Regions from separate parts of the Leisingera methylohalidivorans DSM 14336 genome, predicted to be linked through region 1. Evidence: riboswitches for the same ligand, from Rfam matches in the RefSeq annotation. Region 1 holds a riboswitch; each other region holds the start of a gene.
What was found. A riboswitch is a leader RNA that binds a small molecule or an ion and turns the genes downstream of it on or off. The one in region 1 is predicted to bind cobalamin.
Positions count from the first base shown of each region.

Region 2: it holds a riboswitch for cobalamin, as region 1 does, so the genes downstream of both, METH_RS14605 (aromatic ring-hydroxylating oxygenase subunit alpha) here and METH_RS02515 (hypothetical protein) in region 1, are expected to answer to the same signal.
Region 3: it holds a riboswitch for cobalamin, as region 1 does, so the genes downstream of both, METH_RS15570 (TonB-dependent receptor plug domain-containing protein) here and METH_RS02515 (hypothetical protein) in region 1, are expected to answer to the same signal.
Region 4: it holds a riboswitch for cobalamin, as region 1 does, so the genes downstream of both, METH_RS04330 (ABC transporter substrate-binding protein) here and METH_RS02515 (hypothetical protein) in region 1, are expected to answer to the same signal.

Region 1 covers NC_023135.1:486,297-489,787, reverse strand. The annotation lists gene METH_RS02525 (alpha/beta hydrolase family protein) at 1-401, opposite strand, end outside; gene METH_RS02520 (TetR/AcrR family transcriptional regulator) at 472-1,062, shown strand; cobalamin riboswitch at 1,082-1,302, shown strand; gene METH_RS02515 (hypothetical protein) at 1,413-1,817, shown strand; gene METH_RS02510 (protein-tyrosine phosphatase family protein) at 1,872-2,414, opposite strand; gene METH_RS02505 (DNA polymerase III subunit gamma/tau) at 2,610-3,491, shown strand, end outside.
Region 2 covers NC_023135.1:2,968,321-2,971,811, reverse strand. The annotation lists gene METH_RS14620 (DUF6638 family protein) at 1-384, shown strand, start outside; gene METH_RS14615 (hypothetical protein) at 387-653, shown strand; gene METH_RS14610 (DUF1523 family protein) at 664-1,308, shown strand; cobalamin riboswitch at 1,548-1,746, shown strand; gene METH_RS14605 (aromatic ring-hydroxylating oxygenase subunit alpha) at 1,854-3,089, shown strand; gene METH_RS14600 (FAD-binding oxidoreductase) at 3,094-3,491, shown strand, end outside.
Region 3 covers NC_023135.1:3,170,149-3,173,639, reverse strand. The annotation lists gene METH_RS15570 (TonB-dependent receptor plug domain-containing protein) at 1-1,658, opposite strand, end outside; cobalamin riboswitch at 1,816-2,024, opposite strand; partial or broken gene METH_RS15560 (IS3 family transposase) at 3,065-3,491, opposite strand, start outside.
Region 4 covers NC_023135.1:867,936-871,426, reverse strand. The annotation lists gene METH_RS04335 (FecCD family ABC transporter permease) at 1-527, opposite strand, end outside; gene METH_RS04330 (ABC transporter substrate-binding protein) at 524-1,534, opposite strand; cobalamin riboswitch at 1,677-1,869, opposite strand; gene METH_RS04325 (permease) at 2,251-3,300, opposite strand; gene METH_RS04320 (ArsR/SmtB family transcription factor) at 3,355-3,491, opposite strand, start outside.

The DNA of each region.
Region 1 (3,491 bases):
AGGCCATCCTGCAGGGGCATCAGCATCGCCCCCAGAGAATGGCCGATCACCCACAACGGCACGCCCGCATAGTGCCGTTGCAGTTCGGCCCGGGCAGCTGGCTGATCTTCCAGCGCCCATTGGGCCATTGTCGCGCCGGAATGGCGCGGATGGCCCCGCGCCGAGTCTCCGAAATCCCGGTAGTCATAGGTCAGGCAGGCCACCTGCTGCCCGGCTGCCAGCCAGCGCGCGAAATGCCGGTAAAAGCGCTGCGGCACCCCGGTTGCGCCATTCAGCACCACCGCGGCCCGCGCCCGCCCCGCCGGGTGGTACAGCCGCCCGGCCAGCATCGCATCGCCTGCGGCAATGCGCAGCTCCTCCACCCGGATATCCGCGGTGTGTTCTGCATGGCTGTCCAGCATGGCACCCTCCTAGACCGATTGGTCTATTCCATCACTGGACCAATCGGTCCAATGCTGTCAACCTGCCGGTATGACTGACGTGACGACACCCTCTGCCGCCCCGGACGCCCCTGCCCCCACCCGCGAACGGCTGCTGCGGGCGGCTGCGGGCCTGTTCCGCAACAAGGGCTACAGCGGCACCGGGCTGGCGGAACTGCTGGCAGCGGCCGGAGCGCCCAAGGGTTCGCTCTACCACCATTTTCCCAATGGCAAATCCGACCTTGCCCTGGCCGCAGCGGATTGGGCGTCAGGGCAGATGCTGCTGCTGATAGAGGCGTCTTTCACGCCGGCGCCAACCTTCCGGGAGGGGGCCAAGACGGTCTGCTACAAACTGGCCAAGCTGTTTGACCAGCAAGGCAAATGGAGCGGCTGCCCGGTCTCTGCCACCCTGTTCGAAGGGCCGGAGAACGAGGCGTTCCACCAGCATGCCGCGCATCTGTTCGAGGGCTGGATAGCCGAGACCGCCCGCCACGCCCGCCGCCTCGGCCTGCCCGAACCCGAGGCCCGCGCGGCGGCCGAGAACTTCTATATCCTGCTGCAGGGCGGCTGGCAGCTGGCCCGGGTGCGGCGGCAGTCGGATGTGATCCGGGGGCTGTATTTGCAGCTGCAGAAAAACGATTGACGACTCGCGGAAGAAACCGCTACCGCTTGTGGCGATGGTTCCCGTGCCACAGAATCTTGTGTCCGGGATGAAAAGGGAACACGGTGCGGCCTGCGCATAAACAGGCCAATTCCGCGGCTGCCCCCGCAACTGTAAGCGGCGAGCGACCCCGATAGAGCCACTGGCCCGACAAGAGGCCGGGAAGGATCGGGAGAGCGACGACCCGCAAGTCAGGAGACCTGCCATCAGACGTGTAACTCGAACCCGGGCGGGGTGTCCGGACAGGGTCTGATGGCTGCGGCGGCTGTGATCCGTCTTTCATCCGAACTCTTGTCCCCATGACCCCCGTGCCACGCGCGGAGGGCGCAGATATGATGTGGACGGACCAGACGCATTTCTATGCGGCAACAGATTGCAAGTATTTGGGGCGGCCCTGCCCCGCAGCGGAGCGGATGATCGCCAAGCTGGCCGAGGCGATGACCAAGGCCAAACCGCTGACCCAGGAGGATTTCGAGATCACCGGCACCACCGCGCTGGACGGCTGCCCGCGCAACTGCCCGGCGCAGTTTGCTGCCAGCCATGACCGGATCCGGCTGTATTGCGGCGTCGGGGAAGAGGCGCCGCGCGAGGGGCTGGACCGCTTCGCCGATGCCATCCTCAGCCGTGACGGCACCGGCTTTGCCGCCTCCAAACTGGACACCCGCCCCTGCGCGCTGATGGAGGCGCTGCCGAAAACCGCTGCGGCGCGGCAGGCGGAACAGATGCTGGCGCTGTGAAACCTGAGCTTTGAGGGCAGTGCCGGACCCCGGGCGGGCGGAAGCCTATGCGGTCTAACCTGCCGCCTGCCCCGCGCAGGCCCAGTGCAGCTGCTCATCCGTTTCCACCGCGCAGGGCCGCACCGCCCGCAGCCGGGCCAGCGCCTGCGCCGGATCCTCGCCGCCTTCGATCATCAGCCGCAGCACCGCCATACCGGACCGCCCGCAGCCGCCCCGGCAATGCACCAGCACCCGGCCGCCGCCCGCCAAAGCCTGCCGTGCGGAGGCGCTGGCGGCCGGCCATTTCGCTGCCACGCCCGGCGGCGGCGCCTGAAAATCCGGCACTGGCAAATGCAGCCAGCGGCAAGCCATGCTTTGAAGATCAATCCCCAGCCGCGGCACGCCTGCGGCTGCGTGCTCGACCTCCGTGGTCATCGAGATGACCAGCCCCGGTTTCCACTGATAGATCTGAATCAGGTCATTGCGGTAATCGCCGCCGCCGCCGGGCAGCGGGCATAGCGCCAGAATACCGCCGCCTGCTGACAGCGCGTGGATGGTCAGGCCTGCCGGCGCCGCGCCGTCCTGCGCCCCAGGTCCCGGGATGTCTTCAGATCGCATACCGCCTCCTTAGCCGTTGCGTTCCTGCATTTCCCCCCGCAGTCCTATGCGTCCGCAGCCTAGCGGCTAAGCGGGCAATCCCAAAGCGCTTTTGCTGTCCCGGGACAGCCCCATCGGCGGTGGACGAACGGGCTGCGCTTCAATACCCTGCGCGGAACGCGGACGCCCCGCATCCCGAATCCGGCACGAGACATCATGAACGATACCCCCAGCGGCACCCCCGGCGCATCCGGCCACTCCCAATACCAGGTTCTGGCCCGCAAGTACCGGCCCGAAACATTTGCCGATCTGGTGGGCCAGGACGCCATGGTGCGGACGCTGAAAAACGCCTTTGCCGCTGACCGGATTGCCCAGGCCTTCATCATGACCGGCATCCGCGGCACCGGTAAGACCACCACCGCGCGGATCATCGCCAAGGGCATGAACTGCATCGGCGCCGACGGCCAGGGCGGCCCGACCACCGATCCCTGCGGCCAATGCGAGCATTGCACCGCGATCATGGAAGGCCGCCATGTCGACGTGATGGAGATGGATGCCGCCTCGCGCACCGGTGTGAACGACATCCGCGAGATCATCGACTCGGTGCAGTACCGCGCCGCTTCGGCCCGCTACAAAATCTACATCATCGACGAAGTCCACATGCTGTCGACCAGCGCCTTCAACGCGCTGTTGAAGACGCTGGAGGAACCGCCTGCGCATGTGAAATTCATCTTCGCCACAACCGAGATCCGCAAGGTGCCGGTGACGGTGCTGTCGCGCTGCCAGCGCTTCGATTTGCGCCGGATCGAGCCGGAGGTGATGATTGCCCTGCTGCGCAAGATTGCCGGGGCCGAAAACGCCCGGATCGCCGAGGATGCGCTGGCGCTGATCACCCGCGCCGCCGAAGGCTCTGCCCGCGATGCGACCTCGCTGCTGGATCAGGCGATTTCCCATGGCGCCGGCGAGACCACTGCCGATCAGGTCCGCGCCATGCTGGGCCTTGCCGACCGCGGCCGGGTGCTGGACCTGATGGACATGATCCTGCGCGGCGATGCGGCGGCGGCGCTGACCGAACTCAGCGGCCAGTACGCCGAGGGC
Region 2 (3,491 bases), 1.7 Mb from region 1:
GCCGAGGGCGGCGGCAAATGGCCGAAAATCCGCTCGGACCATCCGGCCTATTTCTATTCCCTGCGGGCGTCGGACACTGTCCAGCGGGACTTGGTGAATATGCTGCTGGCGGAGCTGTGCCCGCATGACTTCCGCCAGATGTTCATCTGCCACAAGGAGGCGTTCTACCGCCAGTACCGGGGCTGGCCGGAGACGAAAAAGGCCTATGCGGCGGAGTTCCTGGCGCGGGAGTACGCGGTGGACAAGGCCGGCGCGCGCGCCGCACTGTTCGGGCATGAGCCGGATATGGAGGGCCGCACACCAGCGCTGCCGCGTGTGCGGCGCAAGGGGGGTGTCGAGCGGGTCGGCCCCTGGGGCGCGGTGAACCGGGTGAGGGGGCGATAAAGATGTTCGGTTTTATCCGCCTGATCCTGATCCTGCTGGTGGGGCTGACCGTGGCTTACGGCGCGGTCTCGCTTTACTCGCGCGAGGTGCGGCGGGCGAAGCTCAAGCGCCGCTGGAAAGAGAAGGGGTTGACCGGCGACCGCAGCACCTTCATCCAGCGGGGGCTGAAACAATATGACCGCTCGTTCCGGCGCAAGCTGATCCTGCTGGTTTATATCATTCCGCTGGGGGCAATCGCGCTTCTGGTCTATGTCATTAACTTCATGTGAGGTGCAGCAGATGCGTTTCATCAAATGGGCTTTTCTGATCACCATCTGGGTGCTGTTCGGCGCCTTTCTGCATTACACGCTGCCGCAGTACGATGTGGTGCGTATCGTCAACACCTATGAGGAGCGGCAGGAGCTGAACGACTGGACCAAAATCTTCTGGTCCAAGCCGGACGACCAGTCTGCCGAGCTGATCAACCGCGATGTGCAGTTCATCCAGGCCGTGCGCCCCAGCGGCCGCAACATGGTCTACCGAAATGAGGATACCGGCTGGAACTGGCCGCCCTATTTCAAGTTCGACACCGCGAACCTGTATACCGATGCCAATGACAGCATCTCGACCAAGGCAAACCCGGAATGGGTGGCGGTGATGCACTACGGCTGGCGCAACGAGTTCTTGTCAATTTTTCCCAACGCCGTGACGATCAACCCGGTGGCAGGTCCGGAGGACAAGCCGACCAACTGGTTCTCGATCATTGTACTGGTGCTGCTGGCGGCGCTGTTCTGGGCGGTCTATGTGCGCTGGCGCCGCTTCCGCCGGGCGCGGATCGACCCGATGGTCGAAAATGTCGAGGACAGCCTCTATGCGGCGGGCGATGCGCTCGCCGAGCGCAAGGGGCGGTTCCGGCGCTGGCTGGACAGCTGGAAGTCGAAGTAAGACAGGGCCGCGGAAACGCGGCCTTTTTCAGTTGCGGCGGGGCCTGGCGGAGAGCGCTGTGCAGATTCGCCGGAAACGGCTTTAACCAGCGCTGACAGATGGGGTCTTTGCCGCTTTTTGCATGCAGCGCGCATTTTGCGGCATTGGACAGGTTCGTCTGGTGGCCGGTAATGAACCTGCATGTCTTATTCTGGTTTCGCCGGGTCGGTTTTGTTTCCGATGGCGGGAGATTTTTAGGGCAATACCGCGGATAGCAAGGTGCCGTCCTTCGGGGCGGAGAATTGGGAAGCTGGTGAAACTCCGGCACTGCCCCCGCAACGGTGACCCCGGGCAAGGCATGGCAATGACCACTGAGGCAGGTGCCTCGGGAAGGTGCCAGGTCCCGCCGCCTAAAGGCCCCGGGACAGTCCGGAAACCAGCCTTGCCCTGAAAAACGTCAACCGCGGGCGGCGGCGGGGCGGTTGCAGGCGTGTGGCTTGCAATCTCTCTTCACCTGCCCGCACCCAGCCAACCCGCCGCGGGGTTGCGGCAAAGGAGAGAAGCAGATGCTTCACGATAGCGAGATTCTGGCCAAGTTGATGGCCCGGCAGAAAAACTACTCTCTGGAACAGGCGTTCTATACCGATCCGGGCGTTCTGGATCTGGACTTGCGGCAGATCTTCTACCGCGAGTGGCTGTTTGCCATTCCCGCCTGCGAAGTGCCGAAGCCGGGCAACTATGTGACCCATCAGGTGGGGGCTTATAACGTCATCATCGTGCGCGGCACGGATGGCGAAGTGCGTGCCTTCCACAATGCTTGCCGCCATCGCGGATCGGTTGTGTGCAAGGCCAAGAAGGGCAATTCGCCCAAGCTGGTCTGCCCCTACCACCAGTGGACCTACGAGCTGGACGGCTCGCTGTTGTGGGCACGCGACATGGGGCCGGATTTCGATGCCTCCAAACACGGGCTGAAGCCAGTGCATTGCCGCGATCTGGCCGGTCTGATCTATATCTGCCTGGCCGATGAGGCGCCGGATTTCGATGCGTTCGCCGAGGCCGCCCGCCCCTACCTGGAGCCGCATGATCTGGGCAATGCCAAGATCGCCTATGAAAGCTCGATCATCGAGAACGGCAACTGGAAGCTGGTCTGGGAGAACAACCGCGAGTGCTATCACTGCGGCGGCAACCACCCGTCGCTGTGCCGCACCTTCCCGGAAGATCCTTCGGTCACCGGGGTTGAAGGCGGCGAAACCCCGCCGCATCTGCAGAAGCATTTCGACCGGATCGAAGCCGCAGGCTGCCCGGCGCAGTTCCGCATGGGCGAACGCGGCCAGCACCGGCTGGCGCGGATGCCGCTGAACGAAGGCGCCGAGAGCTATACAATGGACGGCAAGGCCGCAGTCGCCAAACCGCTGGGACGGGTGCCCTTTGCCGATGCCGGCACGCTGCTGAAGTTCCACTACCCAACCACCTGGAACCATTTCCTGCCGGATCATTCCCTTGTCTTCCGGGTGAACCCGATCAGCGCGACCGAGACCGAAGTGACCACCAAGTGGCTGGTGCACAAGGACGCGGTTGAGGGCCAGGACTATGACATCAAGCGCCTGACTGAAGTCTGGATGGCCACCAACGACGAGGACCGCATTGTGGTCGAGGACAACCAGCGCGGCATCAACTCGCCCGCCTACCAGCCCGGACCCTATTCCGAAGTGCAGGAAAGCGGCGTCATTCAGTTCTCCAACTGGTATGCTGAACACCTGACCCGCGCCCTGACCGGCCGCAACCTGATCGCGGCGGAGTAAGCCAATGGGACTGCAGGCTAATTTCGAATCTCTGGACGAAACCCTGGCGTGGAAGGACGACGAGATGCTGGAATGCGTCTCGGTTGTGCCGGAAGCGCCGAACACCGCCACCTTCAGCTTCCGCGCGCCTTCCGGCGCGTGGTTCAAATACCAGCCGGGCCAGTTCCTGACGCTGGAACTGCCGGTGCCGGGCGGGACCGTCTGGCGCACCTACACCATCAGTTCCTCGCCGTCGCGGCCGCTGTCGATCTCGGTGACTGTGAAGGCGCAAGCGGACAGCATCGGCACCCGTTGGATGCTGGACAACCTGCGCCCCGGCAGGATGCTGAAAGCCTCGGGGCCTGCGGGGCTGTTCACCCTGCCCAAGCGCCCCAACGGCAAGTTCCTGTTCATCTCCGCAGG
Region 3 (3,491 bases), 1.5 Mb from region 1:
GTGGTGATGGAACCGCGGCCGTTGACGGTATCCAGCGTAGCGCTGAGCAGCAACTCATGCTCCGGACGGCGGATTTCAACCGAGCCGTTGGGGTTGCTGGCGTCCAGATAGGTGTAGGAGAGGCGCAGGCCGAGGTTTTCGGTGGCCTCCAGGCTTGCTGCCAGCTCAACACCTTTGCGATCACTGTCACCGGCCTGGTTGCGGTAGGAGATCGTGGTCGCGTTCACCATGTAGCTCTCGATTTCACCCGTCAGCGTTTCGTCGAAATAGGTCACATCGACCAGTCCGCGCCCCTGCAGGAATGGCACCTCAACCCCAAAGTCGAAGCTGCGGTTTTCCTCCGGTTGCAGGCCCGGGTTGCCGAGATAGGTGGTGGAGCCAAAGGTACTGTTGGCAAACAGCTCAAAGTAAGAGGGATTCACGACGCCAGTTCCCGCCGAGCTGTGCAGACGCACGCCGCTGCCAGCAAATATGTAGGAAGCACTCGCCGTCCAGCTGGTTGCGTCTTCGAAAACGCTGTTGCTGTCGTGGCGCACCCCAAGCTGCAGATCCAGGCCATTGGCAAAGCTGCCGCGGTACTCCAGGGCAAATGAGTTGGTTTCGCGCGCAAAGGCCGGGTTGGTGCTGCTGGAATCCTCTTCCCATTCCAGAATTGCGTTCAGAAGGTGGTCTGCCTGATCTGCCGGCCGTCCGTCCAGGCCAAAGCTCAGCAGGTATTTTGCTGCTTCGGTCTTGGTTTCGGTCGGGGTGCCGCCATTGAAGGATCGGTCAAAGTCAGTGCGCTCCAGCGACAGCCGGTGTTTCAGGCGGCCGCCCAACGTGTCAAGCTCGGCATATACCTGGGCCAGCTGTTCATCGCGGTCGCTGAATTGCGTGGGATCATCCACGACATAGCTGGCCGAGTCCGTTGCGGTGAAAGAGGTGCTATCGCCGTCATATCGCTCGTCCGAGGTGCGGAAGTTGAAGCCAAGCTTCAGCCGGCCGTTGACCAGCTGGTCGCCCTTCAGCTGCAAGGTGTTGCGGCGGATGCCGTCCTTTTCGCCGCCGTCGCCAGAGATGTCGTAGCCGTCGTCGTTGTCATGCGCCAGGCTGAAGGAGACACCGCCGCGTTCGGTGCGCGACGAAACCCGCGCCGAGGCACGGTAGCCGTCCGAACCCGCCTCAGCGCTGCCGCCGTATTCTGTGCCGGTACCGCCGGTCCTGGTGATGATGTTGATCACGCCGGCCGAGGCGTTGGAGCCGTAGAACACCGATTGCGGGCCGCGCAGCACCTCAATGCGCTCGATATTGGCGGTGTCCAGCCCGGACAGGATGTATTCGCTGTCGCCGCCGGAGGCCTCGACGCCGTCAATCAGGATCAGCGTGTGGTTGGCTTCGGCGCCGCGGATGCGGACCTGGGTAAAGCTGTCGCCGGAGCCGCTCACCATCAGGCCGGGAACCGAGCGCAGCGCATCCTGAACGGTGGTGAGGCCGCGGTCTTCGATCTCCTCGCTGGTCAGGACCGAGGCAGAGCGGCCGTATTTCTGCGCTTCAACCGGGGTGAAGCCGCCGGAGACGATGATTTCCCCCAGATCGGTGATCTCTGCGTCCTGGGCAGTTGCGAGTGCGGGGGCGGCGGCGGTCAGGGCCGCGGCCAGGGACAGGCTTGCCTTGCTCATATTCCATTCCTCCCGGCCTGCGCAGCAAGCACAGGCCAAGTGACTGCCCAAGCGGGCAGTGTATTCGAGTTTGGGTCATTGGAAGGCCTTGCCTCCGCAGACGGTGAAAACTGCCACCACTACGGAAATCCGTTATCTACGGCGCGCCCCGCACCGGGATAGGGTGATCATCCTGGCAGGTCTCCTGACTCGCGGGTCGAAGCTTTGCCGCGCCTTCCCGCCCCTTGGGGCAGTGGCATTCCGCAGCATTGCTCTCCGCTCACAGTTGCGGGGGCAGTCACGGATTCAGCGCCTGTTGGCTACACCTCACCGTGTTCCCTTTTACCCGGGTGGTTTCCCAGCCGGACCAGAATGTCCCGACTTAGGCAAACCGGGTCTGTTCTGTCAAGCGGGAGAAAACTCTATCTCGGCTGTTATGGATCGGCTCCAGAGCGGACTGAGCATAAACAATTGCTTCAGGTTAAACGCTTGCGCTAGGAAAATCCCGATGAGAAAATGTGGATTGAACACCAATGGGGCGCCTAAATTCGGGAAACGGTATTTCGAAGTGAAGTTGATGCCGCCGTTCCATCTTTCGCTGAGTTCGAGAGGCTAGACCTTACCACACAGGCAAAGCCGTCTATGTTCTGTTCAGGAGTTAATTTAAGATGGGAAAGTCAGCTTTCGCGCAAGTTGTCAAAGCTGGTTCAGTTTGCGCTGTTTGTTTGCAACCGCGGCGAAAGCACGCTTTGTCCCGCACCCCGGCCACATGATGCCAGTTGCCTGCTGAACTGATGACAAGCGGCAGCTTTTTATCGCGGCGGAGCAGCGAAAATCGATGCCGGATCTGGCCACAGGAATGGAATGAAAATGGCGCTTTTGCGCACAGTGTACACAAGAAGATATCCAAGCAGCGCTTGCAACGGATGGCGGCTGGCAACGCAGCAACAAGTCATTGGGCTTGAATGAAACAGTGTCCAAATCCTGCTCCCGCAACAATCGTTTCCGACCAAGCTCCTGCAACCCGCGGGGGCTTTTTCGATTCAGGCTGACCCAAAGCCAACAATCCCGCTAATTCTCCAATGAGTTCAAGCTGATGTCCGCCAGGCGCATCAGCGTCGGGAATCATCCGGACCTCCGAAATCAGTGCCCGCAGCGACGCCGTGGACTCCCCGCTTCACTTCCGGTGCATTCAGAGACCGGGCGAGGTCTTCGACCATCTCGCGGTAGCGCTCCGAAAGGCTGGGATGCAGCCGCAGGCAGGGGGCTCCGGGCTATCTGCGATGATCGTCTGCAGCCGGGCCTTCGCTTCTTCCAGCTCTGACATCGTTGCCTTCATCAAGGCATGGTGCATGCCGTCTTCGATGGCCTTCAGAATGCCCGCGATCTTGTGTGGCGTGCCCCCATCGGGTGGTCCGGTTTGATTGTTAGTGCATCGTCGGTCTCTGGTCCACTGGGACGATGCCTTCCGGCGCAGGCGGGCGGTATCCCAATGCGCTGTGCGGCCTGACGGTGTTGCAGTGAACCCGCCATTGACCGATTAAGATTTGGGCTTCGCGCAGACTGAAGAAGATTTCCCCGTTCAAAAGCTCATCGCGGAACCGGGCATTGAAGCTTTCGCAATATCCGTTCTCCCAGGGTGGCCCCGGCTCGATCTACGCAGTCTTTGCGCCGGCAGCGGCGATCCAGCCCCGGACTTTCTGAGCAATGAATTCCGGGCCGTTATCCGATCTTATGTATTCCGGCGGGCGGCGCAGAATGAACAGATCAGTCAGCGGATCCAGCACATCGGTTGAGTTGAGTTTGCGATCGACGCGGATCATCAGCGCCTCCCTTGTGTATTCTCCGGTAATG
Region 4 (3,491 bases), 380 kb from region 1:
GCGTTGAACAGCTGCGATCCGGCGATGCCTGCCAGCACAATCTGCGCCGCCGCCGCGCGGCTGCCGCCTGCGCCGGCGGCCCGGGCCAGAATGGCCACAAAGCCAAACGCCAGCAGCGCCCCGTTGAAGGCGCCAAAGGACAGCGACAGCGCGCCGCCGCCCAGCCCCGCAATTGTGACAGCCACCGCCCCGGTCGAGGCGCCGGCCGAAATGCCAAGTATGTAAGGATCCGCCAGCGCATTGCGCAGCAGCGCCTGCAGCACCACGCCCGCCACCGCCAGCGCCGCGCCGCAGGCCCCCGCCACCAGCGCCCGCGGCAGCCGGTAGCTCCAGATGATGCCCTGGTCCACCGGGTCGACGGGCAGGCCCGCACCGGCCAGCTTGTTGGCCAGAACGGACAGCACCAGGTCCGGCGCAAGCGGGGTTTCCCCGATCATTGCGCCAGCCAGAACCGCCGCAATCAGCACAGGCAAGGCCAGGCAGGCACCCTTGAGGCCCTGCCATGTGATTGCGGCGGCTGCGCTCACTGGCTGCTGCCGATCACGCTGAGTTCGGCAGCCAGATCTTCCAGCGCCGGAATGGCGCGGATGGTGGCATCCATCCCCTGGGCGTCCATCACCACAATACGGTTGTTCCTGACCGCATCCATCTGGCTCGCCACCGGGTCCTGGCGCAGGAACTCCAGCTTCTTCTCGTAGTCATCCGCGGCAAAGCGGCGGCGGTCCATGCGGGCGATGACGATCACCGTGGGGTTGGCCTTGGCGATGGTTTCCCAGCCGACGGTCGGCCATTCCTCGTCGGTTTCGATGACATTGCGCAGGCCAAGCTGCTGCATCATGTAACCCGGCGCGCCTTTCTGACCGGCCACAAAGGGATCGCTTTCCATTTCGGGCGAGGAGAACCAGAACAAAGCGGAGGCATCTTCCAGCGCAACCTCCTGTGCCTTGGCAACCGCGGCGGCCTCGCGGGCCTTGTAATCGGCAACCAGTTCGGCGCCCTTATCTGCTTCACCGAAGATTGCCGCCAGCTCCTCGATGCCCCGATACAGGCTGCCGGTGGTGAACATCCGGGTGCGGGTGCCGTCGCCGCCGGTGGTGTTGTCCTTGCCGGCGCAATCGGCGGGCATCACATAGGTCGGAATGCCCAGATCATGGAACTGCTCACGCTTGGCCACGACGCCTTCGGGGCCGACATGCCATTCATACTGCGCCGCCACCAGCCCGGGGCGCTTGGCCACCACGCTTTCAAAGCTGGGATCGTTGTCGGCCAGCCGCTCGACCTTGGCGTTCAGGTCAGCGTATTCCGGCAGGACGTCGTTGAACCAGACCGAAGTGCCCAGCACCTTGCCGCCCAGCCCCAACGCAAAGAGCACCTCGGTCGCCGCCTGGCCAACCGTCACCGCAGACACCGCCGGCACCTCGAAAGTGACCGACTGGCCGCAGTTTTCAATTGTGAGCGGGAAGGTGTCACCGGCGGCAGCGCTATGTGCCGCAAGGGTGAAGGAAAGGCCGATCAGGCCGGAACGCAGAAACATGAATTTCGATCTCCAAGTGTCAAGGACCGGAGAACGGGTGAAAGGGCATTGACCGGTAAGGCTGAGGGCCTGCCCCCCGCCTGCGGCACCGGAAAGCGGCGGCGCATCTTACCGGCAACCTCCCCGGACAACCCCGCCCGGTGTGTTTCGGTTATCACCGGCAGGTCTCCTGACTGGCGGGTCAATGACTGTGCCGTCTTCCCGGACCGTTTCGGCCCAGTGACGTCCTGGCACAGCACTCGCCGCCTACAGTTGCGGGGGCAGTTCCGTTTGGTGCCGGCAGGCACCGCGGATTCCCTCTTAGCCCTTTCGGGACCGGTCAGGCGCGGGTAGCGCATCACCTCCGTTGCGGCAAGGGAAAGTTTCGCTGCGGCCGCAATTCCTCGCCCTGCGCGCCGCTGCTGCAGGCAGCCTGCGGAGGCGGCTTCCCCAAGGCACCGCCTGGTGGAAAACCCAGCTGCAGCTGTTTCATAGGGGGCACGCCTGTCAGCCGCCTGCCGGAAGAGCGGGGCTGCGTATTGCGCTGATGCGGGCCGGCAGCCCCGGCCTGCCCGGCCGGCCGGCGCTGAAGGCCAAAGGCGTTAAGAAGATGCCCGCCTGCGTCTCCATCGGCCCCGGCCTGAGCGGGGCAAAACCTCCGGTTCATTGCCCCGCCCTACTGCCTCCGGTTTCAGCCCGGCCTTCAGGACCCGAGCGGGCCCGGGCCCTGGATTGGTTCAGACCGCGTGCCAGAGCTGGAACAGCAGCCCAACGGAAAAGGCACCGGTGAGCGATAAGCCGAGGTACAGTGCAAAGACCTGCGGACGGGCCAGCGCCCAGACGGCCATTGCCGCGGGGATCGAGGTCACACCGCCGGCCACCAGAAAGGCGAGGCCCGCCCCCGGCGCCATGCCCTGCTCGATCAGCCCGCCGACCAACGGCAGCGCCGCATAGCCGTTCAGATAGGCAGGGACACCAACCAGTGTTGCTGTGATGATCGGCAGCAAACCCTCACCGCCCAGGGCGGAGGTCACGGTCTCGGCCGGGATCCAGGCCAGCATCAGGCTTTCCAGAATGAAGGCCAGCAGCAGCCACTTGGCCAGAAACAGCGTCGTGGTCCAGGCGGTTCCGGCGAATTTCGCCCGGCGCTCCGCCTCGGTCCAGAATCTCCAGACCACCGGCTTGGGCGCGCGCATTTTCGCCCCGCCGCAGCCGCCGTTTCCGACACCGTCGCGCAACGCGTCCTGCAAGGCGCCGCCCTGGTTCAGCAAATGGACAACCAAGCCGCCGAACAGGCCAAGGCCAACCGCGGCGGCGGTCTTGGCCACCGCGAATTCAATGCCCAGAACGCCGGCAGTCAGAAAGAACATCGAGGGATCCATGATCGGCGACGCCAGCCAGAATGCCATGACGGCGGACAACGGCACCCCCATAGCCAGCAGTGCTGCGATGAGCGGGATCACTCCGCAAGAGCAGAACGGCGACAGCCCGCCCGCCAGGGCGCCAAGCGCAATCATCAGAAGCGGTTTACCGGTGAAAGCCTTGGCAACCAGATTGTCCGCGCCAGTGGCGCCGGCCCAGGCCGCGACGGCAATGGAGAACAGCAAATAGGGGGCCGTATGCGCCAGCGCGGCTGCGGCAAAGACAGCACTTTCTGCGGATTGTGCCGGATCAAAAATGACCAGCAGCAGCAGGATTGCGGCAGAGGCCAGCCAGACCCGCTGCTCTTGAATGAACCGCCAGACGGATGCGCCTGGTCTTGGGGGAACGTTGGTTGCGTTTGTCATTTCTATATCACCAGATTTATAGTTATTTTAAGTCGAAGAAGACAGCTTTTCACCTCACGCGCTTTCCTCTCTGACAGTCAGGGTCACACCTGTGCAGCATTCGGATGTCAGGAAATTCACCACCCCCTGCATGACGGGGTAATCGACCCGGTTGAACACTTCACGCCCGCGCTTTTCCTGCACGACCAGCC